4 regions of the Streptomyces citrinus genome follow, and region 3 is predicted to be linked to each of the others. Evidence: riboswitches for the same ligand, from Rfam matches in the RefSeq annotation. Region 3 holds a riboswitch; each other region holds the start of a gene.
What was found. Region 3 has a riboswitch for cobalamin ahead of V2W30_RS12165 (prenyltransferase/squalene oxidase repeat-containing protein). Riboswitches for the same ligand answer to the same signal wherever they lie in the genome.
Positions count from the first base shown of each region.

Region 1 (7,800 bases), 1.9 Mb from region 3:
CCTGGCTGCTCGCGGCCGGGGCTCTGCTCCCCGACCGGCACCGCCGTGCCTGGCTCACGGCCCAGGCCGTCCTGGCGACGGCCCTGAACTCGCTGCTGCTCACGGGGTGGTGAGACCTGCCCCCGCGCGGACCCGCCGCCATGTCACAGAACGGCGGCCCACCCCGTCCCAGGGGAGGACAGCCTCTGACGGCTTCGGGAAGGTGAGGGTCATGCGCGTGTTCGTGGCGGGCGGGAGCGGGGCGATCGGCCGGCGGCTGGTGCCGCTGCTCGTGGCGCGAGGGCATCAGGTGACGGCGACGACGACGAGCGCCGGCAAGCTGGGGCTCCTGAAGGAGCTGGGCGCCGACGGTGTCGTGATGGACGGGCTCGACGCGTCCTCGGTCGGGCAGGCCGTCGCCGAGGCCGCCCCCGATGTGATCGTCCACCAGATGACGTCGATCGCCGGCAAGGCCGACATCAAGCACATGGACCGCTGGTTCGCGACCACGAACCGGCTGCGCGTCGAGGGCACGGACCATCTGCTGGCCGCCGCCGAGGCGGTCGGTGTCGGCCATGTCGTCGCCCAGGGCCACGCGAGCTGGAACGGGCTGCGCGAGGGCGGCTGGGTCAAGACCGAGGAGGACCCGCTCGACCCGATGACGGGGACGGTGGCGGAGCCCGGCATGGCGTCGATCCGGTACGTCGAATCGGCGGTCGCCGCGGCCGGCGGCACGGTCCTGCGCTACGGCGCGTTCTACGGTCCCGGCGCGACCGACGACATGGTCGCGCTGGTCCGCGAACGGCGGTTCCCGCTGGTCGGGCGCGGTACCGGACACAGCTCGTGGATCCACCTCGACGACGCGGCGAGCGCCACGGTCCTCGCCGTGGAGAAGCGGGTGCGCGGCGTGTTCGACATCGTCGACGACGATCCGGCCCCGGCGAGCGAGTGGCTGCCGTACCTGGCGTCCTGCGCGGGCGCGAAGCCGCCGCTGCGGGTGCCGGTCTGGCTGGCCCGGCTCGTCGCGGGGGACGTCGCGGTGGTGATGATGACGCAGGGCCGCGGCTTCTCGAACGCGAAGGCGAAGCGGGAGCTCGGCTGGGAGCCCCGCTACCCGTCGTGGCGGCAGGGTTTCAAGGAAGGCGCCGCCTAGCGGCGCGTGGCGACGACCAGGCCGCAGCGGGGGCTTCCGTCCGGGCGCTTCCCCAGGTCGGGCAACCCCCGCAGTGTCACGTCGAAGCCCGCGCGGTCCAACTCCCTTCGTACGTCGGAGAGTATGAACGGGCGGTAGTACATGACGAACGGCGGCCGCCAGAGCGCGTTGCGCACCCGCATCGCCCCGTCGAAGCCGAGCATCGCCCAGTACGCGAGCGAACCGGGCCGCGCGGGGGCCGGCAGCGGGAACGCGAACCGCCCTCCCGGGCGCAGCACTTGGCGCACCTGGGAGAACAACCGCGCGTACTGGCCGGGCACGAAGTGCCCGAACGCGCCGAAGCTGACGACGAGGTCGAAGGCCGGGCCGAAGGGGAGGGCGAGCGCGTCGCCGCGCACGTACGAGGCGTCCGGTTCCTCGTCCCGGGCGACCCGGAGCATCCCCGCGCTGAAGTCGACGCCCACGGTCCGCCCCGTGCACACCTCGCGCAGCACGCCGAGCCCGGCACCGGTGCCGCAGCACAGGTCGAGCCCGTTCTCGTACGGGCCCGACGCGCGCAGGGCGCGGGTGACCGGGTCGAGGACGGCGTCGGGGGTGCGGAAGGGCGTCTGGTCGAACTTCGGCGCGAGCAGGTCGTAGCCGCGCTCGACCGACGACAGCGCCTGAACGGCCAGCTCGCGAAGGGTGGGGCCCTGGGGTGTGAACATCGCGGCTCAGCATAGGTCGGCCGCCCGCCGAAATCCGCTCTTGCCGCGCACCGGGGGTGGGGTGGTACGGTCTGCGTGGCACTTGTGTACGCCCACTGTGAGGCGCCGGTGCCGGATCCACCTCAGGTTCCCGTTCGGGTTCCTTCTCTCCAGCGTGTGGGCGCCCAGCGTTTCCATCGGCGTCGCCATGCGTGTCATCCCTGGTCAGCAGGTTCTGACGGGCTCTTTCTCCGCCCTGCACGACCAGTTCTCCCCCGGCCACGGGGCGTGACGTCCTCCAGGACTCCGCCCCCGACCTTCGCCGGATCCCACCCCCTTCTTCTCTGCCCGCGTACGGATCGACCTTCTTCTCTGCCCGCGTACGGATCGACGTCCGCGAAAGGACCTGTGATCACCATGACCACCACACTCGAAGCCCCGGTACGGGCTCCGCAGAAGCCCGACACCACGACCAAGGCCCCCGTCCCGGCCGCCGGCGTCCTCGACATCGGCGCGAACGGGCAGGGGTTCCTGCGGGCGGCCGACCTGACGCCCACGTCCCACGACGTGCAGGTGCCCGCCTCCCTCATCCGTCAACTCGGCCTGCGCAAGGGCGATCTCGTGACCGGACTGTGCGGCAGGCCGCACACGCTCGCGCAGGTCGAGACCGTCGGCGGCGCACCCGCCGCCGCGATCCGTCACCGCCCGCGCTTCGCCGACCTCACTCCGCTGCACCCCACCGAGCGACTGCGTCTCGAAGGGTCCTCCGGGCTCGCGGGCCGCGTCGTCGACCTGGTCGCCCCCGTCGGCAAGGGGCAGCGCGGCCTGATCGTCGCGCCGCCCAAGACCGGCAAGACCGTGCTGCTCCAGCAGATCGCGGCCTCGGTCGCCACCCACCACCCGGACACCCACCTCATGGTGGTGCTCCTCGACGAGCGCCCCGAGGAGGTCACCGACATGCGCCGCTCCGTGCGCGGCGAGGTGTACGCCTCCACGTTCGACCGCCCGGCCAAGGCGCACATCGCCCTCGCCGAACTCGCCGTGGAGCGCGCCAAGCGCCTCGTCGAGCAGGGCCGCGACGTGGTGATCCTGCTCGATTCACTGACCCGCCTGTGCCGCGCCCACAACAACGCGGCGGCCTCCGGCGGCCGCGCCCTGTCCGGCGGTGTGGACGCCGCCGCGGTGCTCGGCCCGAAGCGGCTGTTCGGCGCGGCCCGCAACACCGAGGAGTCGGGCTCCCTGACCATCCTCGCGACGGCTCTGGTCGACACCGGCTCGCGCGCCGACGACTACTTCTTCGAGGAGCTCAAGGGCACCGGCAACATGGAGCTGCGCCTGGACCGCGTCCTCTCCGACCGCCGCGTCTACCCGGCCGTCGACATCACCCCCTCCGGCACGCGCCGCGAGGAACTCCTCGTGCCCGCCGACGAGTTGGCCGCCGTACGCGGACTGCGCCGGGCCCTCCAGGGGCGCGACGGGCACGCGTCGTACGAAGCGCTGCTCGACAAGATGCGGCACACCCCGGACAACGCCGCGTTCCTGCGTCAGGTCCACCGGACGGTCCCCGGCGCCTGACCCCACCCCGCGATGCGTAATACTCGAACCATGACCCCGATCATTACGCGCCCCGGGCGGCGGCCGGCCGTGGCCGTCCGGCGGGCCACCGCGCGCGACGCCAAGCGGCTGACCCGGCTCGTGCGCGGCTCCCGCGCCTACGAAGGCCCGTACGCGCCGATGGTCGACGGGTACCGGGTCGGCCCCGACTACATCGAGGCGCACCGTGTCTTCGTAGCCGTCGACGAGGCCGACGACCGGGTGCTCGGGTTCTACTCGCTGATCCTCAGTCCGCCGGAGCTCGACCTCATGTTCGTCGCCGACCAGGCGCAGGGTCTCGGCATCGGGCGGCTGCTCGTCGCGCACATGCGGGGCGAGGCGGGCGCCGCCGGGCTCGACCGCGTACGCGTCGTCTCCCATCCGCCCGCCGAGGGTTTCTACCGCAGCATGGGCGCGCACCGCACCGGCACGGTGGCCGCGCGCCCGCCGGCCGTCGCCTGGGACAGGCCCGAACTCGAATTCGCGGTTCCACCCGCCGCCTGAGGGGTTCCGCCCTCGCTCCGCACGGCGCACACTCGGGTCCAGCACAGCGGGCAGCCATGCGGCAAGGAGGCCACATTGGGCGGCGAACAGACACGCTCGGACGCGTTCGACGTGATCGTGGAGATCCCGCAGGGGTCCAGGAACAAGTACGAGATGGACCACGAGCTCGGCCGGATCCGGCTCGACCGGATGCTCTTCACCTCGACCCAGTACCCCGCGGACTACGGCTACGTCGACGGCACCCTCGGCGGTGACGGCGACCCCCTGGACGCGCTCGTGCTGACCGGCGACGCGACGTTCCCCGGCTGCACCATCGAGTGCCGGGCCATCGGCATGTTCGTGATGAGCGACGAGAAGGGCCCGGACGAGAAGATCCTGTGCGTGCCCGCGCACGACCCGCGGCACGCCACGGTCCAGGACATCGAGGACATCCCCGAGTTCGACCGTCTGGAGATCACGCACTTCTTCGAGGTGTACAAGGACCTGGAACCCGGCAAGTCGGTGGAGGGCTCGCACTGGGAGGGCCGCGAGAAGGCGTACGAGGAGATCAGGCGGGCGCGCGAGCGCCGGACCTGATCCCGCCACGCAACGGCTGGCCTCACGGGGCGGCGCGGTCGACCAGCTCTCCCACCGCCGCGTCCACCAGCCGGTAGCGCACCACGCGCCCGGCCTTCTCCCCCGCCACGACCCCGGCCGCCCGCAGCAGCCGCAGCGCCTGGGAGACGGCCGCGCCGTTCATCCCGGAGGCCACCGCCAGATCGGACACGGCCAGCGGGCCGACCCGGCGCAGCGCGAGCAGCAGGGCGAGCCGGTGCGGGTCGGCGAGGAGCGAGAACCGCTCGGCCCACTCCCGCACCCGCTCGACGTCCCCGATGGCCTCGACGGCGTCGCAGACCCGGTGGCCGTCGATGGTGCGGTGATCGGCCCGCTCGGCCGGAACGAGATGCATGGCCGGATTCTCTCAACAGCCGCGTCACCCGCCACCACCCGGTACGCGATGTGATCTTTCATACCTGCACAGGTGTGCAGCTATGCAGTCACGCACCAACGCCCCTAAGGTGAACGGGCCGTGGTGCTCGGGAAGACCGGTGACAACCCCTCAGGGGCCAAGTCCGGAGCGGCCCTCGCCACTGTGATCGGGTTCCGGACCGCAGGTCCGGAGCGCCCCGCACCAGCACGCCACTGGTGGCCGCGAGGCCGCTGGGAAGGCAGGAGCGACGGCGCACGCCCGTAAGCCAGGAGACCGGCCACGGCATCTCACGAAGTGATCCACGAGGTGCTGGAGCGTGATCGACGTATGACCCTGCCCGCAAACTCTCCTGTGCGGCCCGCCGAACCGGACTCCGCCTTCCGGTGGCGGCGCGAGGACACCCTGCGCACCGCCGGTCTGATGGCGGTGATCCTGGCCCTGCACGTCGTCGCGTTCGGCGTGCTGTTCCTGCTGGTCGTCCCCAACCACTACGAAGTCGACAACAAGGCCTTCGGCATCGGCCTGGGCATCACCGCGTACACCCTCGGCATGCGGCACGCCTTCGACGCCGACCACATCGCCGCGATCGACAACACCACCCGCAAGCTGATGGCCGACGGCAAGCGCCCGGTCTCGGTCGGCTTCTGGTTCGCGCTCGGCCACTCCAGCGTGGTCGTCCTGCTGGCCGCGCTGATCGCCGGCGGCACCGCGCTCGCCGGCACGCTGACCAGTGACGACTCCCGCACCCACCAGGTGCTCGGGGTCCTCGGCACGACCTTCTCCGGCTCGTTCCTGTACCTCATCGCCGCGCTGAACCTCGTCGCCCTGCTGGGCATCCTCAAGGTGTTCCGGTCGATGCGCGCGGGCTCGTACGACGAGAAGGAGCTCGAACAGCACCTGGATTCCCGGGGGTTCATGAACCGCGTCCTCGGCCGCTTCACCAAGTCCATCACCCGCCCCGGGCAGATGTACCCGCTCGGCTTCCTGTTCGGCCTCGGCTTCGACACGGCGACCGAGGTGACGCTGATGGTGATGGCGGGCAGCGGCGCGGCGGCCGGGCTGCCCTGGTACGCGATCCTGTGCCTGCCGCTGCTCTTCGCCGCGGGAATGAGCCTGTTCGACACGCTCGACGGCACGTTCATGAACTTCGCGTACCAGTGGGCGTTCTCCAACCCGGTGCGCAAGGTGTTCTACAACCTCACCATCACCGGTCTGTCCATCGCGGTCGCGTTCTTCATCGGCACGATCGAACTCGTCGGCGTGCTGCACGACAAGCTCGATCTGTCGGACGCGGTGACCGGCTGGATCGCCGGGCTCGATCTCGACAACGTCGGGTACGTCATCGTCGGCCTGTTCGTCGTGGTGTGGGCGGTGGCGATCGTCTACTGGCGGCTGGCGAAGGTCGAGCAGCGCTGGTCGGCGCGCCTGGCCGACAGCGCGTAGACCGGCCGCCGTGCGGTGACGTGGACGCGTCGCATAGCGTGCACGTCACCACGCCTTTCCCGCACGGAGGACCGTCGATGAGCGCCGCCCGCCTGCCCCTCGAGGGCATCACCGTCGTCAGCCTGGAGCAGGCGGTGGCGGCGCCGTTCGCGACCCGCCAGCTCGCCGACCTCGGAGCGCGGGTCATCAAGGTGGAACGGCCGGGCGTGGGCGACTTCGCGCGTGGCTACGACGAGACGGTGCACGGGCAGTCCAGCCACTTCGTGTGGCTGAACCGCTCCAAGGAATCGGTGACGCTCGACGTCAAGACACCGGGCGGCCGCGAGGTACTGGCCCGCCTGCTCGCCGGGGCCGACGTCTTCGTGCAGAACCTCGCGCCGGGTGCGGCGGCCCGACTCGGCCTGTCCGCAACGGAGTTGGCGAGCCTGCACCCCTCGCTCGTGGTCTGCGACATCTCGGGCTACGGCGCCGACGGGCCGTGGGCGGACCGCAAGGCGTACGACCTGCTGGTGCAGTGCGAGACGGGCGTCGTGTCGGTGACGGGCACGCCCGAGGCCCCGGCCAAGGTGGGCATCGCGATCGCCGACATCGCGGCCGGCATGTACGCGTTCACGGGCATCCTCACCGCGCTCTACGAGCGGCGGGCGACGGGCACGGCACGCGCGGTGGAGGTCTCCCTCTTCGAGGCGCTCGCGGAGTGGATGGGCTATCCCGCGTACTACACCGCGTACTCGGGCGGCCAGCCGCAGCGGGTCGGCGCCGCGCACGCGACCATCGCGCCGTACGGGCCCTATGACGCGGCGGACGGGAAGACCGTCCTCCTCGCGATCCAGAACGAGCGCGAATGGGCTGCGTTCTGCGCGGAGTTCCTGGGGGACGCGTCGCTCGCCGCGGACCCGCGCTTCCACCGCAACTCGGCCCGCGTCGCCCGGCGCGCCGAGCTCGACGCGATCGTCGCCGCCCGTTTCGCGGAACTCGACGCGGCCGCGGCCGTCGCCCTCCTCGAGCGCGCGAAGGTCGCGAACGCCCGCCTCAACACGGTGGCCGACTTCGTCGCGCATCCGGTCCTGTCCGGCCGCGACCGCTGGCGCGAGGTGGCGACGCCGGGCGGCCCGGTCCGCGCGCTGCTGCCGCCGGCGACCCTCGCGGGCGTGGAGCCCCGGATGGAGGCGGTCCCGTCGGTGGGCGAGCACACCGAGGCCGTCCTGAAGGACCTGGGCTACGAGGCGGCCACGATCGCTGAGCTGCGGGACGCGGGCGCCGTATAGGGCGTGGGCTCCGGCCGGCTCGGGACCGTCGGCGGCGCGCTCCGGGCCGCCCGTGGCCGACGAGGGACGTTCGGCCCCCCACTAGGGCCCCTCGGCCCCACCCGCACACGGCTCGCCCACTGCGATCCTGCTGAACAGAGCCTCCCGTGCCCACGCTCTCCCGCCGCGGCGCATGGTCGAGGCAGTCGGGCCCGTCGGTCGTGG
Region 1 is NZ_CP146022.1:713,020-720,819, forward strand. It holds gene V2W30_RS03485 (hypothetical protein) at 1-113, shown strand, start outside; gene V2W30_RS03490 (NAD(P)-dependent oxidoreductase) at 212-1,132, shown strand; gene V2W30_RS03495 (class I SAM-dependent methyltransferase) at 1,129-1,839, opposite strand; gene rho (transcription termination factor Rho) at 2,236-3,393, shown strand; gene V2W30_RS03505 (GNAT family N-acetyltransferase) at 3,424-3,915, shown strand; gene V2W30_RS03510 (inorganic diphosphatase) at 4,069-4,491, shown strand; gene V2W30_RS03515 (metalloregulator ArsR/SmtB family transcription factor) at 4,514-4,864, opposite strand; cobalamin riboswitch at 4,969-5,181, shown strand; gene V2W30_RS03520 (HoxN/HupN/NixA family nickel/cobalt transporter) at 5,213-6,328, shown strand; gene V2W30_RS03525 (CaiB/BaiF CoA-transferase family protein) at 6,406-7,596, shown strand.
Region 1: another riboswitch for cobalamin. It lies ahead of V2W30_RS03520 (HoxN/HupN/NixA family nickel/cobalt transporter); the one in region 3 lies ahead of V2W30_RS12165 (prenyltransferase/squalene oxidase repeat-containing protein).

Region 2 (7,800 bases), 5.4 Mb from region 3:
CCGTCACACACAGCAGGACCAGGCGGGTGCGGGCGACATGGACGCCGAGCGCCGCCGCCGCCTCCGGGCCGAACGCGAACGCGTCGAGCGTGCGCCCGTACCCGAGACAGACCGCGAGGGCGACGACGAGGACCGCGAGGCAGAGCCACACCTCGGTCCAGCCGACGCCGCCGAGCGAGCCGAGCAGCCAGAACAGGACGCCGCGCGTCGTCTCCGCGTCGGCCGCCGTCAGCACCACGAACGACGTCAGCGCGGAGAAGAGCTGCATCGCGGCCACCCCGCACAGCACCACCCGGTCCGTGCTGCCGCCGAGGCTGTGGCTGAGCAGCAGGACGAGCGCGAACGAGCAGACCGCGCCCGCGAACGCGCCGCCCGACACGGACAGGGCGCCCCCGCCCACCCCGAGCACCACGACGAGCACGGCGCCGGTCGACGCTCCGGACGACACCCCGAGCACGAACGGGTCGGCGAGCGGATTGCGCAGCAGCGCCTGGAGCACCGTGCCGCACACCGCGAGGCCCGCGCCGCACACGGCCGCGAGCAGCGTGCGCGGCAGCCGCAGGTTCCACACGATGCCGTCGCGGATCGGCGAGAGATCGGAGGTGCCCCAGCCGAGCCGTGCCCCGACCGCGGCCCACACGTCGGCGACCTCGATGTGCGCGGGCCCGATGGTGATGGCCACGGCGACGGAGGCGCACAGCGCGGCGAGGCCCGCGGCCCCGTAGAGTCCCGGCCGCAGGACGCTCACCTGGTGAGGCCGTACGTGCGCAGCGCCGCCGCCACCTTCTCCACGCCGTCCACGGTCCGGATCGTGGGATTCATGTCCTGCCCGCTGAGCAGCACGTACCGCTTCTTCCGTACGGCCGTCATGTTCTTGGTGACCGGGTCGGACTCCAGGAACCGGATCTTCTGCGCGGCCGACTCGGCGGACTGCGAGCGGCGCGTCAGATCGCCGATGACGAGGACGTCGGGGTCGCGGTCGGCGACCGTCTCCCAGTTGATCTGCGGCCACTCCTCGCGCGTGTCGTCGAACACGTTGCGCAGGCCGAGTTCCTTCGTGATGACGCCGGGCGCGCCGCAACACCCCGCCATATAGGGCGAGTCGGAGTTGGCGAACCAGTACAGGACGTCCACGCCGCTCGCGTCGAGCCCCGAAGTGGCCGCGCCGACACGGGACTTCAGACCGGTGATCAACTTCTCGCCGCGTTCCTCGACGCCGAAGACGCGCGCGAGGTCACGTATCTCCCCGTACACGGTGTCCAGGGTGAGGGCCTCGGTGCGCACCCCGTCGCCGTCGCCACTGTTGTCCTTGTCCGCGCAGTCGGTGGGGGAGAGGTAGGTGGGCACGCCGAGCTTCTCGAACTCCTCGCGCGGGGCCACACCGCCCTTGCCGAGGGTGTACGTGAAGGAGGCCGCGGCGAAGTCCGGTTCGGTGTCGAGGACCTTCTCGAAGGACGGGTAGCGGTCGGCCAGACGCGGCACCTTCGCGTTCGCCTTCGCCAGGCCCTTGAGGACCGGATCGGTCCAGGTGGCCGTGCCCACCATCCGGTCCGCGAGTCCGAGGGACAGCATGATCTCGGCCGACCCCTGATCGAGGGCGACGGCCCGGCGCGGCGCGTGGGCGACGCGGACCTTCGTACCGCAGTTGTCGAGCGTCACGGCGCGTGCGTCGCCGTCCGGCGCGCCGTCGGCCGGTTCCGCTGTCGCGCATCCGGTGAGCAGCAGCAGGGTTCCCGCCAACAGGGGCGCGGCAAGGCGGAGTTGACGTGCGAGGGGCACGGGGAGTCCTTAGCGTCCAGGGCTCATACGCGGAGCCGGCCTACGGTTCACCCCCGCCCGCTGGTCGCCGCCGGAGGCTGCCAGCAGGTCTTCGGACTCGGGGTCGTCCGCGCGAAGCGCCTTCCCGGGCCGGTGGCCCAGTGGCAGTTGCTCCGCCCGTCACCCTCACCGCTGCGCGTCAGTTCCGGGTTCCCACCGGATTCCCTGACCCGTGTGCGTCGTTGAACGCACAAAGGTACGACTGGCTCGGCGAAATTATCACAGGCCGGACGTCTCGGGCCGAGCGGACCCAGGGCCTGCCCGGCGGATCAGGTCGCGGCTCGGGTGGCCCGTGCCCTGCTGCGCCGGCGTGCCGGACCCCGCGTCCACGACACGATCGGCCGGGCAGGCCCTAGGGGGCCGGTGTCCGGCGCTCCGCGTTGAGCACGGCCACCGCACCCCGCGCGTCGCCGATCGTCGCGTAGTCGACGGCGACGAAGGTCACCGGTCGGCCGCGTTCGCGCTCGCAGCGGCGGGCCCGGTCGAGCACGAACCTGCGGGTGTTGACCGTACCGGCGTCCAGGCGGCTGCCGCCGTCGATCGTGATGAAGTGGTTCAGCAGGAAGAGCCGCTTGTCGTCGCCGCCGCGGTGCGCCACGCAGTTCATGTCGCCGGGGGAGCGGAAGGCGAACGGGGTCTCCATGCCGTACCGGTAGAAGTTCCGGTACCAGGGAGCGGGGCCGTCGGCCTGTTCGGCGAAGACGACGAGCCGGCGACCGCTGTCGATCATGTCGCCGAGCGTCGGCCAGGGCCGTGCGGGATCCGGGTCGGGCGTGTGGACCAGATCGTCGAGACCGGCCTCGGCGAACGCCTTCGCGGTGTCCTCACCACTGATCGCGTCCTGCACGATGAACGTGACCACATCGGTGGGATGGGCCCGCATCCAGTCACCGATCCCGCGCAGCGCCGCCACCAGCTCGACCGCCCCGGCCCGGCACACCGCGTGGCACAGCCACAGCCCGTCGCGCGGCGGGTTGATCGCGTTGACCGCCGACCTGACCAGGGCCTGCTGCGCGGGGGTGAAATCCGAGTCGGAGAGCCGCCCGGCGATCTCGTCGGGCCGCTCCCACCGGTACGTGTCGATCTGGAGGGCCCGCACCCCGTCGTCCAACTGCGCGGTGATCCCCGGGTCCTGGAGCGGCCCGATGAACCGGTCGACCGTCGTCGACATGGCGTTGTGCGAGGTCAGGTACGCCACCTCGTCGTAGCGCCGGTCGCACAGCTTGGCGCTGCCCTGGCACACGCGCGGCCCACCGGGACTGATCAGCGGCGGCAGCGCGACCATCCCGGCCACCGCCACGGCGGCCGCGCCCAGCCCCGCCCCGAGGAATCGCCGCGACGGCGCCGTCCGCGCCCGCTCCGCGCGCAGCCGCAGCCCCGCCGCCACCAGCAGCACCCCGACGGCGACGGGCACCAGCGCCGCGACGACCGCGGTGGCGGTGAGCCGGTCGACGGCGGTGCCCTGCACGTCGTCGACCAGCCGGGCCAGGCTCGGCGGCCACGAGGCGGGCGGGTCGACCAGGCGCCCGTCGGCCGACAGCCGCGCCGCGCCCACGGCCAGCAGCGTGAGGAGACCACCTGCGACGAGCGGCACGCCGAGCCGCGTCAACCGCCGTCCGGGCTGCGGCGATCCGGCCCACCACAGCACGGCGAGGGACGCCACGAGCAGCGCGGCCGCGAGTCCCTCGACCAGACCGAGCCCGACCGCCGTGTACGGACGCACGTCGTGCAGCGTGTCGAGGTCGTTGCCCGACTCCCGCAGCGCCGCGCCCAGGTCCCAGGTGCCGTCGTCCACGAGCTGCCGGAGCTGGGCGACCGCGCCCCGCGTGTGCTCCGACAGGGCGGCGGGCGCCACGGCGGCCAGCGCGGTCGCGACGTCCCCGTCGGCCAGCGCCGTCTCCACCTCGGGTCGCAGCGCCCCGCGCTCGTTCTCCGCGACCGCGGACAGCAGCGCGTCCGCGACCCGGTCGGCCTGCTCCTCGGTGAGCGGGAGCGCCGGTATCCCCTCGGGGGCCCGCCCCGCGGACAACTCCCGCAGGGCGTCCGACAGATCGGCGGTGAACCGCTCGAAGTCCGGCTCCGGGCTGCGCTGCACCCCGGCCACGAGGTCACCGAAGTACGTCTGCGCGAGATCGTCGAGGTGGGCGAGGACCGGCCGCAGATCGACGGTGAGGTCGAGGGAGCCGCGCGTGCCGTTGAGATAGCCGACCACGGCCTGGATCTGCTCCAGCGTGAGGTCGCGCACCGTTTCCGGCGGCAGCACCAGCTTGATGTTGGAGGTCACCTGGGCCTCCGGCACGGCGAGGCCGGCGAGCAGATCACGCGTGAGCGGGGCCGCCCGGGGATCCACCAGGACCTCGTTGTACAGCCGGTCGTAGGCGTGCTCCTCGTCGAGGACGGACGCGTGGAAACCCGGGTCGAGGACGGTGCCGCGCACCGTCGCCGTCGTGAGGACGGTCAGCGTGGCGAGCGCCGCCACCACGCAGGCGACGGCACGCGCCGCGAACCGGGCGTCCACGCGGACTCAGAAGTCCACGGGGTCGCGCACGATCGGGCACGTCATGCAGTGCCCGCCGCCGCGCCCGCGGCCGAGCTCGGCGCCGACGATCGTGATCACCTCGACGCCGGCCTTGCGCAGCAGCGTGTTGGTCTGGGTGTTGCGGTCGTACGTGAACACGACGCCCGGCTCGACGGCGACGGCGTTGTTGCCGCTGTCCCACTGCTGCCGCTCGGACGCGTACACGTCGCCACCGGTCTCGATGACCCGCAGCCCGCCGCTCAGGCCCAGGGCCGAGGCGACGACGTCGACGAACGGCGTCGTGCCCTCGTCGGTGATGTGCAGGCCGGGCGCCTTGTCGCTCGGACGCAGCGAGAACGTGTGCACCGAGTCCATGATCCGCGGGTACAGCGTGACGATGTCCCGGTCGGCGAACGTGAAGACGGTGTCCAGGTGCATCGCCGAGCGGAGCTTGGGCATCCCGGCGACGATGACGTGCTCGGCCGCGCCGTTCTCGAACAGGGCCGCCGCGACCTGGGTGACGGCCTGCCGCGAGGTGCGCTCGCTCATGCCCATCAGGACGACGCCCTTGCCGACCGGCATGATGTCGCCGCCCTCGAACGTGGCCTGCCCCCAGCTCCGCTCGGGGTCCCCCCACCACACCGTCGACCCCACGAAGTCCGGGTGGAACCCGTACACGGCCTTCATCAGGAGCGTCTCGTCGTGCCGCGCCGGCCAGGACAGCGGGTTGAGCGTGAGCCCCCCGTACAGCCAGCAGGTGGTGTCACGGGTGTAGAGCGTGTTGGGCAGCGGTGGCATCAAGTACTCGCGTACGCCGGTGGATTCCCGCGCGAGCGACACATAGGCGGAGCGGTGGTCGTCGGGCAGGTCCGTGGTCGCGAGACCGCCGATGAGGTACTCCGCGAGCTGCCGCGGCTCCTGCGCCTCCAGGAAGGCACGGGTGTCGTCGATGAGACCGACCCCGACCTGGTTGGCGACGATCTTGCGGTCCAGGAGCCAGGACTTCGCCTCGGGGATCGCCATCGTCTGCGCGAGCACCTCGTGGAGCTCCACGACGTCGACGCCGCGCCCGCGCAGCTTGTTGACGAAGTCGGCGTGGTCGCGCTGCGCGTTCTCCACCCACATGACGTCGTCGAAGAGCAGGTCGTCGGAGTTGGTCGGGGTGAGTCTGCGGTGCGCGAGCCCGGGTGCGCAGACGAGGACCTTGCGCAGCTTGCCCACCTCGGAGTGGACGCCGTAGGACGCGGAAGCGGGGGTGTCGGTCACGGAGTGCCTTCCAGGGGGTGCGGGGCTCGGGTGAGCGGCTCAGAGGCTGATCCAGCCGGCGGCCAGGGCCACGACGCCGAGCACGGCGCCGACGACGGAGACGACGAGGATGACCAGCTCCCGCGGGGAGAACAGGCGTCGGCCCTGCTCCCTGCGGGCCATCACGAACAAGATCGTGGCGGGGGCGTAGAAGATGAACGACACCAGGACGAACTTCAGCCCGGCCGCGACGAGCATGAACAGCGTGTAGAGCGCGGCGACGGCCGCGATGGTCAGCTCACGGTTCGAGGTGCGGCCGCCGTCGGTGAGCGGATCGGAGCGGGTCCCGAGCTTGACGGCGAACCCGGCCGCCAGCAGATACGGGATGAGCGAGAGCGCACTGGTCAGATCGAGCGCGAAGTTGAACGCGTCGTCCGAGAACGCGGTGATGATCAGGACCACCTGCGACAGGGCCGTCGTCAGCATCAGCGCGGGCACCGGCACGTCGGCGCGGTTCGCGCTGCGCAGGAAGCGCGGCATGTCGTCGTCCTTGGCGGCGACGAACAGTACCTCGGCCGCCATCAGCGTCCAGGCCAGATAGGCGCCCAGCACCGACACGATCAGGCCGACGCTGATGAACACCTTGCCCCAGGTGCCGACCGCCTCCTCCAGGACGCCGGCCATGGACGGCTGGCGCAGTTCGGCGATCTGTTCCATGGGCATGATCCCGTAGGACACGATGACCACGGAGGCGAAGACGGCGAAGACGCTGAGGAAACCGAGGACGGTCGCCTTGCCGACGTCGGAGCGCTTCTTGGCGTGCCGCGAGTACACGCTCGCGCCCTCGACGCCGAGGAAGACGAAGACGGTGGCGAGCATCGTGCCGCGAACCTGGCTGAACAGCGAGCCCGCGTAGTCGGCGCCGCCCCAGTTGTCGGCGAAGACGTCGGCCTTGAAGCAGAACAGCGCCAGCAGGACGAAGACGAGGATCGGGACGACCTTGGCCACGGTGACGATCTTGTTGATCGCCGCGGCCTCCTTCACGCCGCGCCGGATCATCAGGAAGAACGCCCACAGGCCGGCCGAGGAGATCACGATCGCGAGCGCCGTGTCGCCCTCGCCGAGCGCCGGCCAGATCGCGCCCACCGTGGACATGATCAGCACCCAGTACGTCACGTTGCCGACGCAGGCGCTGGCCCAGTAGCCGAACGCGGAGAAGAAGCCGAGGTACTCGCCGAACCCGGCCTTCGCGTACGCGTAGACACCCGCGTCCAGATCGGGCCTGCGCACGGCCAGGGACTGGAAGACGAAGGCGAGCATCAGCATGCCGGTGCCGGCGATGGCCCACGCGATGAGCGCGCCCGCCACGCCGGTCTCCTCGGCGAAGCGCCGGGGGAGCGAGAACACGCCCGCGCCGACCATCGAACCCACGACCATGGTGGTCAGCGTGAACAGCGGCAGTTTGGCCGTGGTGGGGGTGGTGGTGGCCTTCTCCATGTCTTCCTCACGGTCGCGCTGCGGAGCCAACGGAACGCTCGGGCACACAGTCTTCTCTGAGTGCCCGACCGAACGCATCTTTTAGTGGTGTATCCGTACAAATGGCGGGACTCGTGACATATAGGCAGCATGGGGCGTGCCGCTGACGGATGTACGGAAGTACGGAAGAAGGTCCCCAGGCATGCCACGCACCCTGCGCTCCGCCACCCTGGCCCTGTGCGCGCTCACCAGCGCCCTGGCGCTCGCGGCCTGCAGCACCGAATCGGGCAGCGACGCGGACGCGAGCGTCACCCCGCGCGCCACCGCCCCCGACGCGTCGAACTTCACCGGCGAGCCGCCGTCCGCGCTGGCGTCGAGCGCAGCGTCCAAGAAGGCGGAGGTGAAGAAGTCGGCCTCCGCCGCGGCGGAGTCGGCGTCCCAGCGCGCCCACGACTTCGAGGCGTCCGTCTCCGCCGACGTGGAGCGCAACCGCCAGGAGTTCACCAAGGCACTCGACGCGGCCGACGGTCAGGGCAACGCCATGAAAGACGTCTCGATGACCGGCAAGCCGCTCTCCCAGACCGACGGCGTCCGCGCCCTCGTCGTCACCATCACCAACAGCACCGACGCGACCGCCTCCTACGCGGTCCAGGTCGACTTCAGCGACTCCGACGGCAAGGTCGTGGAGACCACCGTCGTCGGTGCCAAGGACCTGAAGCCCGGCGAGAAGGCGCAGCCTCTGG
Region 2 is NZ_CP146022.1:8,043,383-8,051,182, forward strand. It holds gene V2W30_RS36950 (FecCD family ABC transporter permease) at 1-748, opposite strand, end outside; gene V2W30_RS36955 (ABC transporter substrate-binding protein) at 745-1,779, opposite strand; cobalamin riboswitch at 1,845-2,040, opposite strand; gene V2W30_RS36960 (hypothetical protein) at 2,171-4,336, opposite strand; gene V2W30_RS36965 (arginine deiminase) at 4,343-5,602, opposite strand; gene V2W30_RS36970 (basic amino acid/polyamine antiporter) at 5,642-7,078, opposite strand; gene V2W30_RS36975 (FxLYD domain-containing protein) at 7,260-7,800, shown strand, end outside.
Region 2: another riboswitch for cobalamin. It lies ahead of V2W30_RS36955 (ABC transporter substrate-binding protein); the one in region 3 lies ahead of V2W30_RS12165 (prenyltransferase/squalene oxidase repeat-containing protein).

Region 3 (7,800 bases):
GTCGAAGCCGGTGGCGCCGCGCGGCTGCGTGGCGTCCTTCGAGTCCGCGCTCACCGCGAACCGGAACCCCTGCACGGCGCCGTCCGACGGCGTCGTCTGCGAGGGGCCCATGGTCGCGTACGTCCACGCACCGCCGTCCCGCTCCCAGAACGACCAGTACCGGTACCCGGCGGCCTGCGCCGGGGCGACGGCGGCGCCGAGCAGGACCGCGAGCGCGCCGAGGACGGCGAGCACGGGGCCGAGAGCGCGGACGCGGGTCACGGCTGCTGCTTCTTGCGGCCGCTCAGCATGAAGCCGACGCCGACGGCGGCGACGAACATGACGCCGACGATCCACCAGGTGCCGAGCCCGCCGCCGTCGTTGCTGTCGTCGTCCTTCTTCTTGTCGCTGTCGGACGAGGAGGACGCGGCGGAGGCCGGCTCCGGGCCGGTCTTGTTCAGGGCGCTCACCAGGTCGCTGCCGCCGAAGTCGCGCGGGTCGTTGCCGGTCGCGTGCGCCGCGAAGATCAGCTGGGCGTAGGCGGCCGGGCCCGACTGCTTCGCCCAGGCCCCGGCGTTCTTCTCCAGCCAGGCGTACGGGTCCTTCGTGTACTTGATGCCCTCGGCCGCGGCGACCGAGGTGATCGCGTCGGCGGTGTTCCCGTAGTCGGGCTGGTCCTCGGCGCCGGCCAGCTGCGACGTCAGGTACAGGTGGGTGGAGAGCTGGTTCTGGAGGTAGACGGCGCCGTTGTGGGCGAGGCCGTCCGCGTCCGTGCCCTTGGTGCTCGCGCAGGTGTACGCGTCCGGGGCGTCGCCCTTGTTGGGCGCGAAGCCGGTGCCGAGCGCGCCGAGGACACCGGCGGCGGTGGCGTCCGCGTTCGCCGCGAGCTTGCCCTTCTTGTCGGGCTGGTAGGCGAGGGCGCCGCCGTTCTTGCCGTCGGAGCAGGGCAGGGCGAGCGCGGCGAGGGCGTCGAGCGGGGTCTTGCCGGAAGCGGCCTTCACGTCCGCGGGCTTCTCCCCGGCGGCGGCCAGCGCGCCGATGGCGACCGAGGTGGAGTTCCCGTCGCTGGCGCCGCCCGGGTTGTAGCCCCAGCCGCCGTCCTTGTTCTGGTTCTTCTTCAGCCACGCGACGCCCTTGTCGACCTGGGCGTCGTGGCCGCCGACCGCGGCGAGGGCCTGCACGGCGGCGGCGGTGCTGTTGCTGTCGACCGGCGTCTTCGCGTCGCACGCCGCGGACGGGTCGGCGCGGAACGCGGCGAAACCGCCGTCCGCGCACTGCTGCCCGGTCAGCCAGTCCACGGCCTTCTTCGCCGGGTGCACGCCCACGGTGTCCTGCGCCACGAACGCCAGGGACTGGCGCCAGACACCGTCGTACGTGGGGTCGGTGCTGCCGTACAGGCCGCTCGGCACGACGACCTTCGGGGAGGGGGAGGCGCTGTCCGCGGCGGCGGCCGGGGCCACGGCGGCGCCGATCACGACGGTCGCGGCGACGAGCGCGGCGCTACGGCGAATGTTCATGGTGGGGCGGGTGCCTCTCCCTGCGGGGAGCCGGGCGGCACGGCACGCGGGGGCACCGGGCGGCTCCGGCTCCGTATGCCTCGACGGTCCTGAGCCGATCATGGGCGCGGGTGAGGCAGTCCGACTGTGACGGTTGCGGGTCAGCGCCGGACTTCCACCGGCTTCCCCTCATGCGCGCTTGATGACGACCCGGCCCACTGTACCGGCCGGGCCGCTCCGGGGTGCTGGGGGACCGCCCCGGCACCCCGGGGCCCGGGGCGCCGCCGCGGACCCCGCCGCCCGGTCGCCGCAGGGGCCCGCTCCGCGCCGCGCGGGATTCAGCGGACGTCGACCGGGCCGTCGTCACCCCCGGTGCGCGGCCGGCCGAGGTACTGCTCGATCGCGGCGCCGGGCACGGGTGCCGCGTCGCTCGGTCCGCCCAGGTTCTTGCGGACCGAGTCGAGGATCGTCAGGCCCTGGCCGACCAGACCGGCCGCGATCTCGCCGAGCCCGTCCGCCCCGTTCAGCACGTTCACGTTCGCCCCGGCGAGCCCCGCCGACGCCTCCTTCACGATCTGCGGGAGCTGATCGATGAGCATCCGGTCGAGCGCGACCCGGTCGTACGACGCGGCCGCCTCCGCCTGGATCTTCATCCGCTCGGCCTCGGCCAGGGCGAGGACCCGGATCCGCTCGGCGTCGGCCTGCGCCGGCTTCACGATCTCGGCGATGAGCTGCTTCTCGCGCAACTCGGCCTGCCGCAGCGCCAGTTCGGTCTGGGCGGCGAGCACCTCCTGCTGCGCGTTGGCGAGCGCCAGCGGTCCCGCCTGCTCGGCCTGCGCCTTGGCCCGGTCGACCTCGGCGCTGTACTCGGCCTGCACGATCGCCGTCTGCCGCGCGTACTCGGCCTGCTTGCGGGCCGCCGCCTGCTCCGCCTCCGCGGAGGCCTGCGTGGCCTGCGCCTGGGCGATCTGCGCCTGCCGCTGGATGGCGGCCTTGTGCGGCCGCGACATGGCCTCGATGTACCCGGTGTTGCCGTCGTCGATGGACTGGATCTGCAACGAGTCGACGTGCAGCCCGATCTTCGCCATCTCGGCCTTCGACGTGTCGAGGACCTCCGTCGCGAGCTTCTGCCGCTCGGTGACGATCTCCTCGACGGTCATCGAGCCGATGATGGACCGCAGATGACCGGCGAAGATCCGCCCGGTCAGAACCGACATCTGGTCCTGGTCGGAGAGGAACCGCTGGCCGGCGTTGATGATGGACTCCGGGTCGTTGCCCACCTTGAAGGCGATGACCGCCCGCACGGTGAGGGCGATGCCCTGCCGGGTCACGCACTTCTCGACGACCTCCGCCTCGCTCATCGCGAGCGACAGGAAGCGGGTCTTGCGGAACACGGGCAGCACGAACTTCCCGTGCCCGGTGACGACGCGGAAGGGCGCTCCCCCAAGTCCCCGCCTGCCGCCCGAGATCAGCATCGCCTCGTCGGGTGCGGGAACGCGATATCCGAACATCCTTGACGTCTCCTTAGCGGGCGCCGTCGTCGTCACCGGCGAGCAGGGGATCGGTCCAGGGCATCACGACGACCTGCCGGGTCCCGCGGGACTCGATCACGAGCACGGTCGTGCCGCGCGCCAGGGGTTCGTCGGAGTACGCGAGAAACGTCTCGGTACCGCCTCTGACCTGGACCAGAACCTCACCCGGACCCCCGGCCCCGCGGGTGCCGAGGATCAGCTTCCCCGTGCAGCCGACCACAGCCTCGTCCGGCGCCATCGGCGGCCGCCCCCTTGTTGTCCCAGCTCATGCGAGCTCTTGAGGAGCCAGACCATACGCCCGAGCCCAGGCCCGTTCCATCCAGCGGCGGCAAAGATCCTCCGTACGCGTCACGGCACCGCGACGTACGTCACCGGGTCGCTCCCCGGCACCGCCTCGGCCCGCCCCAGCTTCACCAGCCGGCGCAGATGCGCCTCGGCCTCGGAGACCGCGATGTTGCGTGACCCGTACGGGATCTCGGCCCACGGGCGGTTCCACTCCATGTGCTCGGCGAGCTGCCACGGCGTGAGCGGTGCCGCGAGGAGTCCGAGCAGGCCGGTCAGCCGCTCCTCGTGGTGGTCGAGCAACTCCCGTACGCGGGCGGGCGCGTCGGTGAAGGCGTGCTGGTGGGCGGGGAGCACCTCGGCGGGCGCGAGGCGGCCGACGCCCTCCAGGGAGGCGAGGTAGTCGCCCAGCGGGTCGGTGACCGTCGCGTCGTCCGGGTCCTCGTACAGGCCGATGTGCGGGGTGATGCCGGGCAGCACGTGGTCGCCGCTGAACAGGCGTCCGTTGCCCGGGAGACGCGCCGGGTGCTCCTCCTCCAGGTGGAGGCAGACATGGCCGGGGGTGTGGCCCGGCGTCCAGATCGCGCGCAGCCTGCGGCCGGGCAGGTCGAGGAGGTCGCCGGGGGTGATGGCGCGGTCCGGCAACGCCGGGTCGAGGCCGGGCAGGCGGCGCGGGCGGCCCCCGTCGCGGGCGGCGATCAGCGGGGCCAGATGCTCCTCGGGCGCACCGGCGGCGGCCAGCTTCGCCGCCATGTACGCGTACCAGCGGGCCGGGGGGTTCTCGCGGGTGCGCCGCACCACCGCCGCGTCCGCCTCGTGCATCGCGATCCACGCGCCGGACGCCTCGCGCACCTTGGCCGACAGGCCGTGGTGGTCCGGGTGGTGATGGGTGATCAGGACCCCGGTGAGGTCGGTCACCGAGGTGCCGCACTCCGTCAGGCCCGCCGCCAGGGTGTCCCAGGAGGCGGGGTCGTCCCAGCCGGTGTCGACGAGGACGGGGCCCGCGTCGGTGTCCAGGACGTAGACGAGGGTGTGGCCCAGCGGGTTGTCGGGGATCGGCACCCGGATGCTGCGCACACCCCCGCCGTGGTCGGTCACCTGCGTCGCCTCTGTCATGGGGCCGCCTCTCCGCCGATCCGCCAAGGTCACCTGTCGCCGCGCCGAACTCCCGTCACTGTAATGGAACTTGTAGAACTTGTTTCAGTGGTCGCCCGGGTCGACCACTCTTGGTCCGGCGCGGATCGGCTCGGGTCGGCACGGTTCGCCTGGGTCGTCGACCCTTCCGCATCCGAAGTAGAACTGGTATCAGTTCTGAAACACCGTCAGAAACCGTACGCCGAAAGCCTCACGGAAGCGGAAGTCGCCATGACCGAGCTCGTGGAACACGGACAGCTGTTCATCGGCGGGGAGTTGACCGATCCCCTCGGCAAGGACGTCATCGAGGTCGTCTCGCCGCACACCGGCGAGGTCTTCGGGCGGGTGCCGCACGCCGCGCCCGCCGACGTCGACCGGGCCGTCGCCGCCGCGCGCCGGGCCTTCGACGAGGGACCCTGGCCGCGGATGACCCTCGACGAGCGGATCGCCGTCGTCACCCGCATCAAGGACGCCATCGCCGTCCGCCACGAGGAGATCGCCCGGCTCATCTCCCAGCAGAACGGCTCCCCCTACTCCTGGTCCGTCCTCGCCCAGGCGCTCGGGGCGATGATGGTCTGGGACTCCGCGATCAACGTCGCGCGCGCCTTCACGTACGAGGAGACGCGCGACGGAGCCCTCGGCAAACTCCTGGTGCGCCGCGAGCCGGTCGGGGTCGTCGCGGCCGTGGTCCCGTGGAACGTGCCGCAGTTCGTGGCCGCCGCCAAGCTCGCGCCCGCGCTGCTCACCGGCTGCACCGTCGTCCTCAAGCCGTCGCCCGAATCCCCGCTCGACGCCTACCTGCTGGGCGAGATCGCGCGGGAGGCCGGGCTGCCGGAGGGGGTGCTCTCCATCCTGCCCGCCGACCGCGAGGTCAGCGAGTACCTGGTCGGGCACCCGGGCGTCGACAAGATCTCCTTCACCGGCTCGGTCGCGGCCGGCAAGCGCGTCATGGAGGTGGCCGCCCGCCACCTCACCCGCGTCACCCTGGAACTGGGCGGCAAGTCCGCCGCCGTGGTCCTGCCGGACGCGGACCTCGAATCGACCGTCGCCGGGGTCGTCCCCGCCGCCTGGATGAACAACGGCCAGGCCTGCGTCGCCCAGACCCGCATCCTCCTGCCGCGCTCCCGCTACGACGAGTTCGCCGAGGCCTTCACGGCCGCCGCCTCCGCCCTGGTGGTCGGCGACCCGCTCGACCCCGCCACCCAGGTCGGCCCGCTCGTCGCCAAGCGCCAGCAGCGGCGCAACCTCGACTACATCCGCATCGGCCAGGAGGAGGGCGCCAAGGTCCTCACCGGCGGCGGCGTGCCCCAGGGGTACGAGCAGGGCGCGTACGTCGAACCGACCCTCTTCGGTGACGTCCACAACGGCATGCGCATCGCCCGCGAGGAGATCTTCGGCCCGGTCATCTGCCTGCTCCCGTACGGCGACGAGACCGAGGCCGTGAAGATCGCCAACGACTCCGACTACGGCCTGAGCGGCAGCGTGTGGACCGCCGACGTCGCCCACGGCATCGACATCGCGCGGCAGGTGCGGACCGGCACCTACAACGTGAACACCTTCAGCCTCGACATGCTCGGCCCCTTCGGCGGCTACAAGAACAGCGGCGTGGGCCGGGAGTTCGGGCCCGAGGGCTACAGCGCCTACCTGGAGCACAAGATGATCCATCTGCCCGCCGGCTGGGAGGGCTGACGCGTATGGGAGACCGGTGGCATGTGGAGGTCGACCGGAGCGTGTGCATCGGCTCGGGCATGTGCGTGAACCACGCGCCCGGCTCGTTCCGCCTCGACACCGCCCGTCAGTCCCGCCCGACCGAACCGGACGTCGACGCGAACGAGCAGGTGCTCGCGGCGGCGGAGGGGTGCCCGGTGGAGGCGATCACGCTGGCGCTGGCCGACACGGGGGAGGTCGTCTTCCCGCCGGAGGACTGATCGCCGAACCCCTGGTCAGGGGACGGCTCTAGCGCGGGGAGGTGCCCCCGGAAGGGCTCGCTGTCAGGTCGATCAGCTTGCACACCGTCTCGATGTCGATCTTCACCTGGGCGATCGAGGCGCGCCCCGACAGCCAGGTGATGAGCGCCGAGTGCCAGGTGTGCTCGATGACCCGGACCGCCGAGAGCTGCTCGGGGGTCGGGTCGTCGAGCTCCATCGCGTCCAGGATGATCGCCGTCGTCTGCCGGGAGACCTGATCGACCTCGGGGCTGACGCTGCGGTCCGCGAAGGTCAGCGCGCGGACCATCGCGTCGGCCAGATGCGGCTCGCGCTGGAGCGCCCGGAAGGCGCGCATCAGCGTCTCGGCGACCCGCTCGGACGGCGCCGCGCCCGACGGGGGACGCTTACGGACGGTGGTGTGCATGTGCTGGAGCTGGTCCTGCATCGTGGCGACGAGGAGATGGACCTTGCTCGGGAAGTAGCGGTACAGCGTGCCGAGCGCGACCTGCGACGACTCGGCGACCTCGCGCATCTGCACGGCGTCGAAGCCGCCGCGCGCCGCCAGCTGGGCGCTCGCGTGCAGGATCCGGCGCCGCCGGGCCTCCTGCCGCTCCGTGAGCGCCGCGGCGCCCCCTTGTGCAGAGCTTCTCGCGTCCGGAGCTGTCATCTGTCCGCTTCCGTGTCCCGTCGTCCCGGCTCGTGGCGTGAATCACCTGATCCGCTCGTCACAGCCTGGCTACCTGCCGGTAGATTCGATGCTCATTGAACGATCAAGTCTGAAACTTGTTCTAGATTAGCGCCCCAAGTAGTGTCCACGGGCAAGTAGGGAGAAGGGTGGCCTGGAGTGACCGCGGAGTCGTTGCGCATCGCTCTCCTCACGTACAAGGGCAACCCGTTCTGCGGTGGTCAGGGGGTGTATGTCCGCCATCTCTCCCGTGAGCTCGCCCGCCTCGGCCACCGCGTCGAGGTCATCGGCTCCCAGCCCTACCCCGTCCTCGACGAGGGCGACGACCTCGCCGGTCTCTCCCTCACCGAGCTGCCCAGCCTCGACCTGTACCGCAGCCCCGACCCCTTCCGCACGCCGAAGCGCGACGAGTACCGGGACTGGGTCGACGCCCTGGAGGTCGGCACCATGTGGACCGGCGGCTTCCCCGAACCGCTGACCTTCTCGCTGCGTGCCCGCCGCCATCTGCGCGAGCGCCGCGGCGAGTTCGACGTCGTCCACGACAACCAGACGCTCGGCTACGGGCTCCTCGGCGGCCCCGCCGCGCTGGGCGCCCCGCTCGTCTCCACCATCCACCACCCCATCACCGTCGACCGGCAGCTTGAGCTCGACGCCGCGGAGAACTGGCGGCAGCGGATGTCCAAGCGCCGCTGGTACGCGTTCACCCGCATGCAGAAGCGCGTCGCGCGCCGCCTGCCGTCCGTGCTCACCGTCTCCGGCACCTC
Region 3 is NZ_CP146022.1:2,597,718-2,605,517, reverse strand. It holds gene V2W30_RS12170 (SCO2322 family protein) at 1-261, opposite strand, end outside; gene V2W30_RS12165 (prenyltransferase/squalene oxidase repeat-containing protein) at 258-1,496, opposite strand; adenosylcobalamin-variant (AdoCbl-variant) riboswitch at 1,602-1,675, opposite strand; gene V2W30_RS12160 (flotillin family protein) at 1,814-2,986, opposite strand; gene V2W30_RS12155 (hypothetical protein) at 3,000-3,245, opposite strand; gene V2W30_RS12150 (MBL fold metallo-hydrolase) at 3,356-4,405, opposite strand; gene V2W30_RS12145 (aldehyde dehydrogenase) at 4,655-6,112, shown strand; gene V2W30_RS12140 (ferredoxin) at 6,118-6,351, shown strand; gene V2W30_RS12135 (TetR family transcriptional regulator) at 6,380-7,018, opposite strand; gene V2W30_RS12130 (glycosyltransferase family 4 protein) at 7,196-7,800, shown strand, end outside.

Region 4 (7,800 bases), 3.0 Mb from region 3:
CGACGGCCTGACCGTCGACATCACCGCCGAGGTGTTCCGCACGGCGACCCGGATCGTGGCGCGTTCCGTGCTCCAGGTCGACTCGATCGACGAGCGGGCCGACCGGCTCAGCGCGGCCCTGCACACGGTCTTCGAGGGGCTGTACCGGCGGATGATCCTCTCCTTCGGGCCGCTCTACCGGGTGCCGTCGCCCGCCAATCGGCGATTCGACAGGGCGCTGGCCGATTTGCATCGCCTGGTCGACGAGATCATCGCGGAACGACGGGCAGAGGCCGCTTCGGGAACGAATCCGGACGACCTGCTCGCGGCATTGCTCGCGGACCGGGACGAGAATGATGAACCCGTCCACGAACAGGAGGTGCACGACCAGGTCGTGTCCCTCGTCGTGGCCGGTGCGGAGAATGTGGCGAAGACGCTGACATGGGCCTTCCAGCTTCTCGCCGAACACCCGGAGCACGAAATTCGGTTGAGCGCTGAACTGGAATCCGTCACGGGTGGCCGGCCGGTCGCTTTCGGTGACCTCAAAGAACTCGCATATATGCGCAATCTCATCACCGAGTCCATGCGGATACGGCCCGCCGTTTGGATATTGACGCGGCTCGCCGCCGTCGATACGACGCTCGGTGGGTATCGCATTCCGGCCGGGGCCGACATCCTCTACAGCCCGCTGGCCATGCAGCGCGACCCGCGCGTGTTCCGCGACCCGCTGGTGTTCGACCCCGACCGCTGGCTGCCCGAGCGCGCCGCGGACGTCACGCGGACGGCGCACGCGCCGTTCAGTGTCGGCAACCGCAAGTGCCCGGGCGACCACTTCAGCATGGCCGAACTGGCGCTGATCCTGGGCACGGTGGTGGCCAAGTGGCGCCTGGTGCCGACGGCGGAGACCGACGGCACGGCCAGGATCGGCATCACCTTGCAGCCGCGGCGGGCGCTGCTCAAGGTCGAGGCCAAGCAGGCCGTCTGACGCCGGGTCAGGCGACGGACCGGACCCGGAAAGTCCTCCTGAAGGCGTTGGGGGTCGTCCCCAGCGCCTTCATGAACTGATGGCGCATCGCCGCCGCGTTCCCGAACCCGGCGCGGTAGGCGATCGCGTCCACCGTCTCGTCGGTGCCCTCCAGCAACTCCTGCGCGAACAGCACCCGTTGGCGCAGCAGCCAGCGGTACGGGGTCGTGCCCGTCTCCTGCTGGAAGCGGCGGGCGAAGGTGCGCGGCGACATGTGCGCCCGCGCCGCCAGCTCCTCCACCGTCACCGCCTCGTCCAGGTGCCGCTCCATCCAGGCGAGCACCCCGCCCACGGTGTCGCAGCGCGTCGCGGGCAACGGCCGCTCCACGTACTGGGCCTGGCCGCCGTCGCGGTGCGGCGGCACCACCATGCGCCGCGCGATCGCGTTGGCCACCTCGGCGCCGTGCTCCGTGCGCACGATGTGCAGGCAGGCGTCGATGCCGGCGGCCGTGCCCGCGGAGGTGATCACCGGGCCCTCGTCCACGTACAGCACGTCGGGGTCGACCCGGGTGCGCGGGAAGCGGACGGCGAGTTCGCGCGCGTACCGCCAGTGCACCGCGCACCGGCGCCCGTCGAGCAGCCCGGCCTCGCCGAGGACGAACACGCCCGAGCAGACGCTGAGGACGCGCGCGCCCCGGTCGACCGCGCGGTGCAGCGCGGCGAGCAGCTCCGGCGGGTAGGCGTGCGTGGGCCCGCCGGCCGCCGGTATCGCGATGAGGTCGGCCTCCTCCAGGCGCTCGATGCCGTACGGGGTGGAGATCGTCATGCCGGGGACGTGCGTCGACAGGTTCGGCCCTTCGACGGAGACCGCCGCGAAGTCGTACACGGGCAGCCCCGCGTCGCTCCGGTCGAGGCCGAACACCTCGCAGACCACGCCGAGTTCGAAGGGGTGCACACCGTCGAGCAGCACTGCGGCCACGTTTTTCAGCATGTCTGCCAGTGTGCCGCAGAGTTGGCAGCAATTCGAGGGTCACTGACAGTCCTGCCACTGCCGCGCGGTGCCGTCCGGCGCGACAGTAGAGGCATGAACACAGCGATGAACTACCTCACCGTCCTCGTCGTCTTCCTCCTCCTCGCCGCCCCGTCCCTGTACGGAATGGCCCACGACCGTCGCGTCGACCGCCGGCTCAGGTCCGCCCGCGCCGCGGAGGAACTCCGCGCCCGCTACGACCGAGTCGCCTGACCCGGCCGCCGGGCCACGGCCGGCAGATGCGCGCGCCGAACCGAACAGCACGGAGAACACGGGGAGTTACCGCCCGCGCGCGGTCGACGACGAAGGGGCGGCACCCGGCGCACGCACGGATGCGCCCGGTACCGCCCCCTCAGGAACGTGTAGCTCAGAAGTCCTCGTCGAAGTCGACCGAGCCCTCCACCGCCACCTGGTACGCCGACGGGCGGCGTTCGAAGAAGTTGGTCAGTTCCTGGACCCCCTGGAGCTCCATGAAGGAGAAGGGGTTCTCCGAGCCGTAGAGCGGGGCGAAGCCGAGGCGCTGGAGGCGCTGGTCGGCGACGCACTCCAGGTACTGGCGCATCGAGTCGGTGTTCATGCCCGGCAGACCCTCGCCGCACAGGTCCCGCGCGAACTGAAGCTCCGCCTCGACCGCTTCCCGGAGCATGTCCGTGACCTGCGTGCGCAGCGCGTCGTCGAAGAGGTCCGGCTCCTCCTTGCGGACCGTGTCGACGACGTCGAAGGCGAACGACATGTGCATGGTCTCGTCACGGAAGACCCAGTTCGTGCCCGTGGCCAGCCCGTGCAGCAGACCCCGCGAGCGGAACCAGTACACGTAGGCGAACGCGCCGTAGAAGAACAGGCCCTCGATGCACGCCGCGAAGCAGATCAGGTTGAGCAGGAAGCGGCGGCGGTCCGCCTTGGTCTCCAGGCGGTCGAGCTTCTCGACGGAGTCCATCCACCGGAAGCAGAACTCGGCCTTCTCGCGGATGGAGGGGATCTCCTCGACCGCGTCGAACGCCGCCGCCCGGTCCTTCGGGTCGGGCAGATAGGTGTCGAGCAGCGTCAGATAGAACTGGACGTGCACGGCCTCCTCGAACAGCTGGCGCGAGAGGTACAGGCGCGCCTCGGGGGAGTTGATGTGCTTGTACAGCGTGAGCACGAGGTTGTTCGACACGATCGAGTCGCCCGTCGCGAAGAACGCGACCAGACGGCCGATCATGTGCTGCTCGCCGGGCGTGAGCTTGGCGAGGTCCGCCACGTCGGAGTGGAGGTCGACCTCCTCCACCGTCCACGTGTTCTTGATGGCGTCGCGGTAGCGCTCGTAGAAGTCCGGGTAGCGCATGGGGCGCAGGGTCAGTTCGAAGCCCGGGTCGAGCAGGTTCTTCTCGGGAGTGGTGTCCGTCATTACTGGCAGGCCTCGCAGGACTCGGGGTTTTCCAGGGAGCAGGCGACCGCGTCGGGCTCGGCCATCTGGACCGGCACCCGGGCCGCGGCCCGCGCGATGCGCGTCGCGGGACGCGAGCGCAGGTAGTACGTCGTCTTCAGGCCCGACTTCCAGGCGTACGCGTACATCGAGGAGAGCTTGCCGATGGTCGGCGTCTCCAGGAACAGGTTCAGGGACTGGGCCTGGTCGAGGTACGGGGTACGGGCCGCAGCCATGTCGATCAGGCCGCGCTGCGGGATCTCCCACGCCGTGCGGTACAGGGCGCGGACCTCGTCCGGGACCCAGGTGAAGCCCTGCACCGAGCCGTTGGACTCGCGCAGCGCCTCGCGGGTCTGGGCGTCCCAGACGCCGAGCGCCTTCAGCTCCTCGACGAGGTACGAGTTGACCTGGAGGAACTCGCCGGACAGCGTCTCGCGCTTGAAGAGGTTGGAGACCTGCGGCTCGATGCACTCGTAGACGCCCGCGATGGAGGCGATGGTGGCCGTCGGCGCGATCGCCAGGAGCAGCGAGTTGCGCAGGCCGACCTCGGCGATACGTTCCCGCAGCGCGGCCCAGCGCTCCGGCCAGGTGAACTCGACGCCGTAGTGGTCGGGGTGCAGCACACCGTGTGCCGTGCGGGTCTTCTCCCAGGCGGGCAGCGGCCCGTTGCGCTCGGCGAGGTCCGCCGACGCCTCGTACGCGGCGAGCATGACGCGCTCCGCGATCCGCGTCGACAGCGCCTTGGCCTCGGGGGAGTCGAAGGGCACGCGCAGCTTGAAGAAGACGTCCTGGAGGCCCATCGCCCCGAGGCCGACCGGGCGCCACTTCCCGTTGGAGCGGCCCGCCTGCTCGGTCGGGTAGAAGTTGATGTCGACGACCCGGTCGAGGAACGTGACGGCCGTGCGGACGGTCTCGTCGAGGCGCTCCCAGTCGATGTCGTGGCGCTCCACGTCGACGAAGGCGCCGAGGTTCACCGAGCCCAGGTTGCAGACCGCGGTCTCCCCGTCGTCCGTGACCTCCAGGATCTCGGTGCACAGGTTCGAGGAGTGGACCGTGTGGCCCGGCTCCGCGGTCTGGTTCGCCGTGCGGTTCGCCGCGTCCTTGAAGGTCATCCAGCCGTTGCCGGTCTGGGCGAGGGTGCGCATCATGCGGCCGTACAGGTCCCGGGCAGGGATGGTCTTCCGGGCCTTGCCCTCGGCCTCGGCCCGCCGGTACGCGGCGTCGAAGTCGGCGCCCCACAGGTCGACGAGGTTCGGCACGTCGGCGGGGGAGAACAGGGACCAGTCGCCGCCCTCGGCGACCCGGCGCATGAACTCGTCCGGGATCCAGTGGGCCAGGTTGAGGTTGTGGGTGCGGCGCGCGTCCTCACCGGTGTTGTCGCGCAGCTCGAGGAACTCCTCGATGTCCGCGTGCCACGTCTCCAGGTAGACGGCGGCGGCGCCCTTGCGGCGGCCGCCCTGGTTCACGGCGGCGACCGACGCGTCGAGGGTCTTGAGGAACGGGACGATCCCGTTGGAGTGCCCGTTCGTGCCGCGGATCAGCGAACCGCGGCTGCGGATGCGGGAGTACGCGAGACCGATGCCGCCGGCGTGCTTCGAGAGGCGGGCCACCTGGTGGTACCGGTCGTAGATCGAGTCCAGCTCGTCCAGCGGCGAGTCGAGCAGGTAGCAGCTCGACATCTGCGGGTGGCGGGTCCCGGAGTTGAACAGCGTGGGGGAGGAGGGCAGGTAGTCGAGGCGGCTCATCAGGCCGTACAGGGCCGCCACTTCGTCCCGCGCCCGCGCGCTGTCGTCCTCGGCGAGGCCCGCGGCGACCCGGAGCATGAAGTGCTGCGGCGTCTCGATCACGGAGCGCGTGATCGGGTGGCGCAGCAGGTAGCGGCTGTGCAGGGTGCGCAGCCCGAAGTAGCCGAAGCGGTCGTCGCCCGCGGTGTCGATCAGCGCGTCGAGCCGGGCGGCGTGGACGCGGACGAACTCGGCGGTGCGGTCCGCGATCAGGCCCTCGCGGTGGCCGACCGCGACCGACTCGGTGAACGAGGTGACGCCCTGCGAGGCGGCCTCGGCGGCGATGGAGAGCGTGAGCAGGCGCGCGGCGAGCCGGGAGTAGGCCGGGTCCTCGGAGATGAGCCCGGCGGCCGCCTCGGTGGCGAGTTCCCGCAGCTCGGTCTCGTCGGCCCCGGCGGAGCGGCCGCGCAGCGCGGCGGCGGCGACCCGGCCGGGGTCGGTGTCGGGGAGGTCGGCGGTCAGCTCGGTCAGCGTGCGCAGCAGCGCGGTGCCGGGGGCATCCGCCTCGGCCACGACTGAGGCAGGATCAGCGGGCGCGATGGTCACGTGGGGGCTCTCCCTCGCTCGGCTCGGGGCCTTACGGGGGAGGAGTGGCTCGGGCGCGCACGCACGGCGGCACCGTCGTCACCGGCCCGATCCGCGAGGCCCGACGTCGTCGACGCCCCAGCCGGACGGCTCGGGCGTACCGTCGACAGGTCCTCGGACTCACGCAGGCGCTTTGTGCGCCTCCGTTCACCGTTGCGGGACAGTTCCGGAATTGCACCGGATTCCCCTGTGGCGACAGCGAGAGCGAGCATACATGTTGTGCCGGGTCGCTGCGGCAGGCCCACATCTTGTGTCGGCCCGCCGCATGCGGCGGTGCTTACACGGTGCCCGGCCGCTTCAGGAGCGCGTCCACGAAGTCCTCCGTGAAGTTGCGCGGTCCGGTGCCGAGGGCGATCCGGCCGCGGTGCCGCGTGCGCGCGTTCACCAGCGGCGACTCGACGTAGTACTCGCGGGGGTAGTCGGCGTCGTAGGGGATGAACACGGTCTTGCCGCGGGTGAGTTCGGAGGCGCACTCGACGACGACCGTGCCCTCGGCGGCGGTGACGAACGACTCGTCCGCGCAGACGCCGACGGCCAGCGGGTCGTGCAGCGGGCAGCCCTCGTCGGCGCGGTAGGCGTTCAGGTAGAAGCTCATCAGGCGGGCGGTGAGCGCCATGTCCTGGCCCGCCTCCTCCAGGATCTCCAGCTCCTTGGCGCCGAACCGCCAGCCGTGCGTCGCGTCGAGCCCGACCATCGTGTAGCGGATGCCCGAGGACACGACGAGGTCGACGGCGTCCGGGTCGGCCCACGCGTTGAACTCGGCGACCGGCGTGATGTTGCCGGGCACCTCGGCGGCGCCGCCCATGAAGACGAGGTGCTTCACGCGCCGGGCGAAGCCGGGGTCCTCGCTGAGCGCGAGCGCCACATTGGTGAGCGGCCCCGTGGCGCACACGGTGAGCTCACCCTCGTACGCGCGCGAGAGGCGCAGCAGCGCCTGCGTGGAGGATTCGGTCTGCTCGGGCGCGGTCGAGTCGGGAAGGACCTCGGTGCCCAGCCCGGCGGCGCCGTGGAACTCGCCGGCCGCCGAGTACGGCAGCCGGGTGAGCGGGCGTCCGGCGCCGCGGTGCACCGGCACGCCGCCGTCGATGCCGAAGGCGCGGGCGAGGGCGCGGCCGTTGCGGAACGTCTGCTCGGAGGGGACGTTGCCGCCGACGGTCGTGTACGCCTTGAGGTCCCACAGGCCCGTGCCGAGGAGGTACTGGAGCGCGACGGCGTCGTCGATGCCGGGGTCGCTGTCGAGGACGATGGGGGCGGGCATGGGGGGCTCCTTCAGTGATCGCGGTCAGGGGACACCGTAACGGGACAAGCCCCTCCGGACCGGAGGGGCTTGTCCCGTTACGGTGCTGCGGTTCAGTGGCCGGCGTCGACTCCCACGGCGGGCAGCTCCACCTTGACGCCCTTGTCACCGGCGTCGGCCGTGTAGTCCGCGGGCGACGTCTCGTCGATGCCCTCGGGGGCCTTGGCGGCCTTCAGTACGAAGGTCAGCACGACGGTCACGATCACGTTCAGGACGAACGCGGTCAGGCCGATGTAGCCGATCTCGCCGATGCCCGGGATCTCCTTGGCGGAGCCGCCGAAGTGGTTCTGCGTCGGCGAGGCGACCCCGTACGCGGCGAGCGTGCCGTACACCATGCCGACCGCCCAGCCGGCGAGCAGCGCCCACCGGTGGAACCAGCGGGTGAACAGACCGCCGACCAGCGCCGGCATGGTCTGGAGGATCCAGATGCCGCCGAGCAGCTGGAAGTTGATGGCGACGGTCTTGTCCATGGTCAGGACGAAGGCGAGCGCGCCCACCTTCACCAGGAGCGAGACCAGCTTGGAGACCTTGGTCTCCTGCTCGGGCGTCGCGTCCGGCTTGAGGAAGTCCTTGTAGATGTTGCGGGTGAAGAGGTTCGCGGCCGCGATGGACATGATGGCCGCAGGTACGAGCGCGCCGATGCCGATCGCCGCGAACGCGACGCCCGTGAACCAGTCGGGGAACATGTCCTCGAACAGCTGCGGGATGGCCAACTGCCCGTTCTGGACCTTGACCCCGGCCGCGATCGCCATGAAC
Region 4 is NZ_CP146022.1:5,636,736-5,644,535, forward strand. It holds partial or broken gene V2W30_RS26325 (cytochrome P450) at 1-964, shown strand, start outside; gene V2W30_RS26330 (GlxA family transcriptional regulator) at 972-1,934, opposite strand; gene V2W30_RS26335 (hypothetical protein) at 2,028-2,186, shown strand; gene V2W30_RS26340 (ribonucleotide-diphosphate reductase subunit beta) at 2,341-3,360, opposite strand; gene V2W30_RS26345 (ribonucleoside-diphosphate reductase subunit alpha) at 3,360-5,708, opposite strand; cobalamin riboswitch at 5,836-5,965, opposite strand; gene V2W30_RS26350 (nucleoside hydrolase) at 6,025-7,005, opposite strand; gene mctP (monocarboxylate uptake permease MctP) at 7,098-7,800, opposite strand, start outside.
Region 4: another riboswitch for cobalamin. It lies ahead of V2W30_RS26345 (ribonucleoside-diphosphate reductase subunit alpha); the one in region 3 lies ahead of V2W30_RS12165 (prenyltransferase/squalene oxidase repeat-containing protein).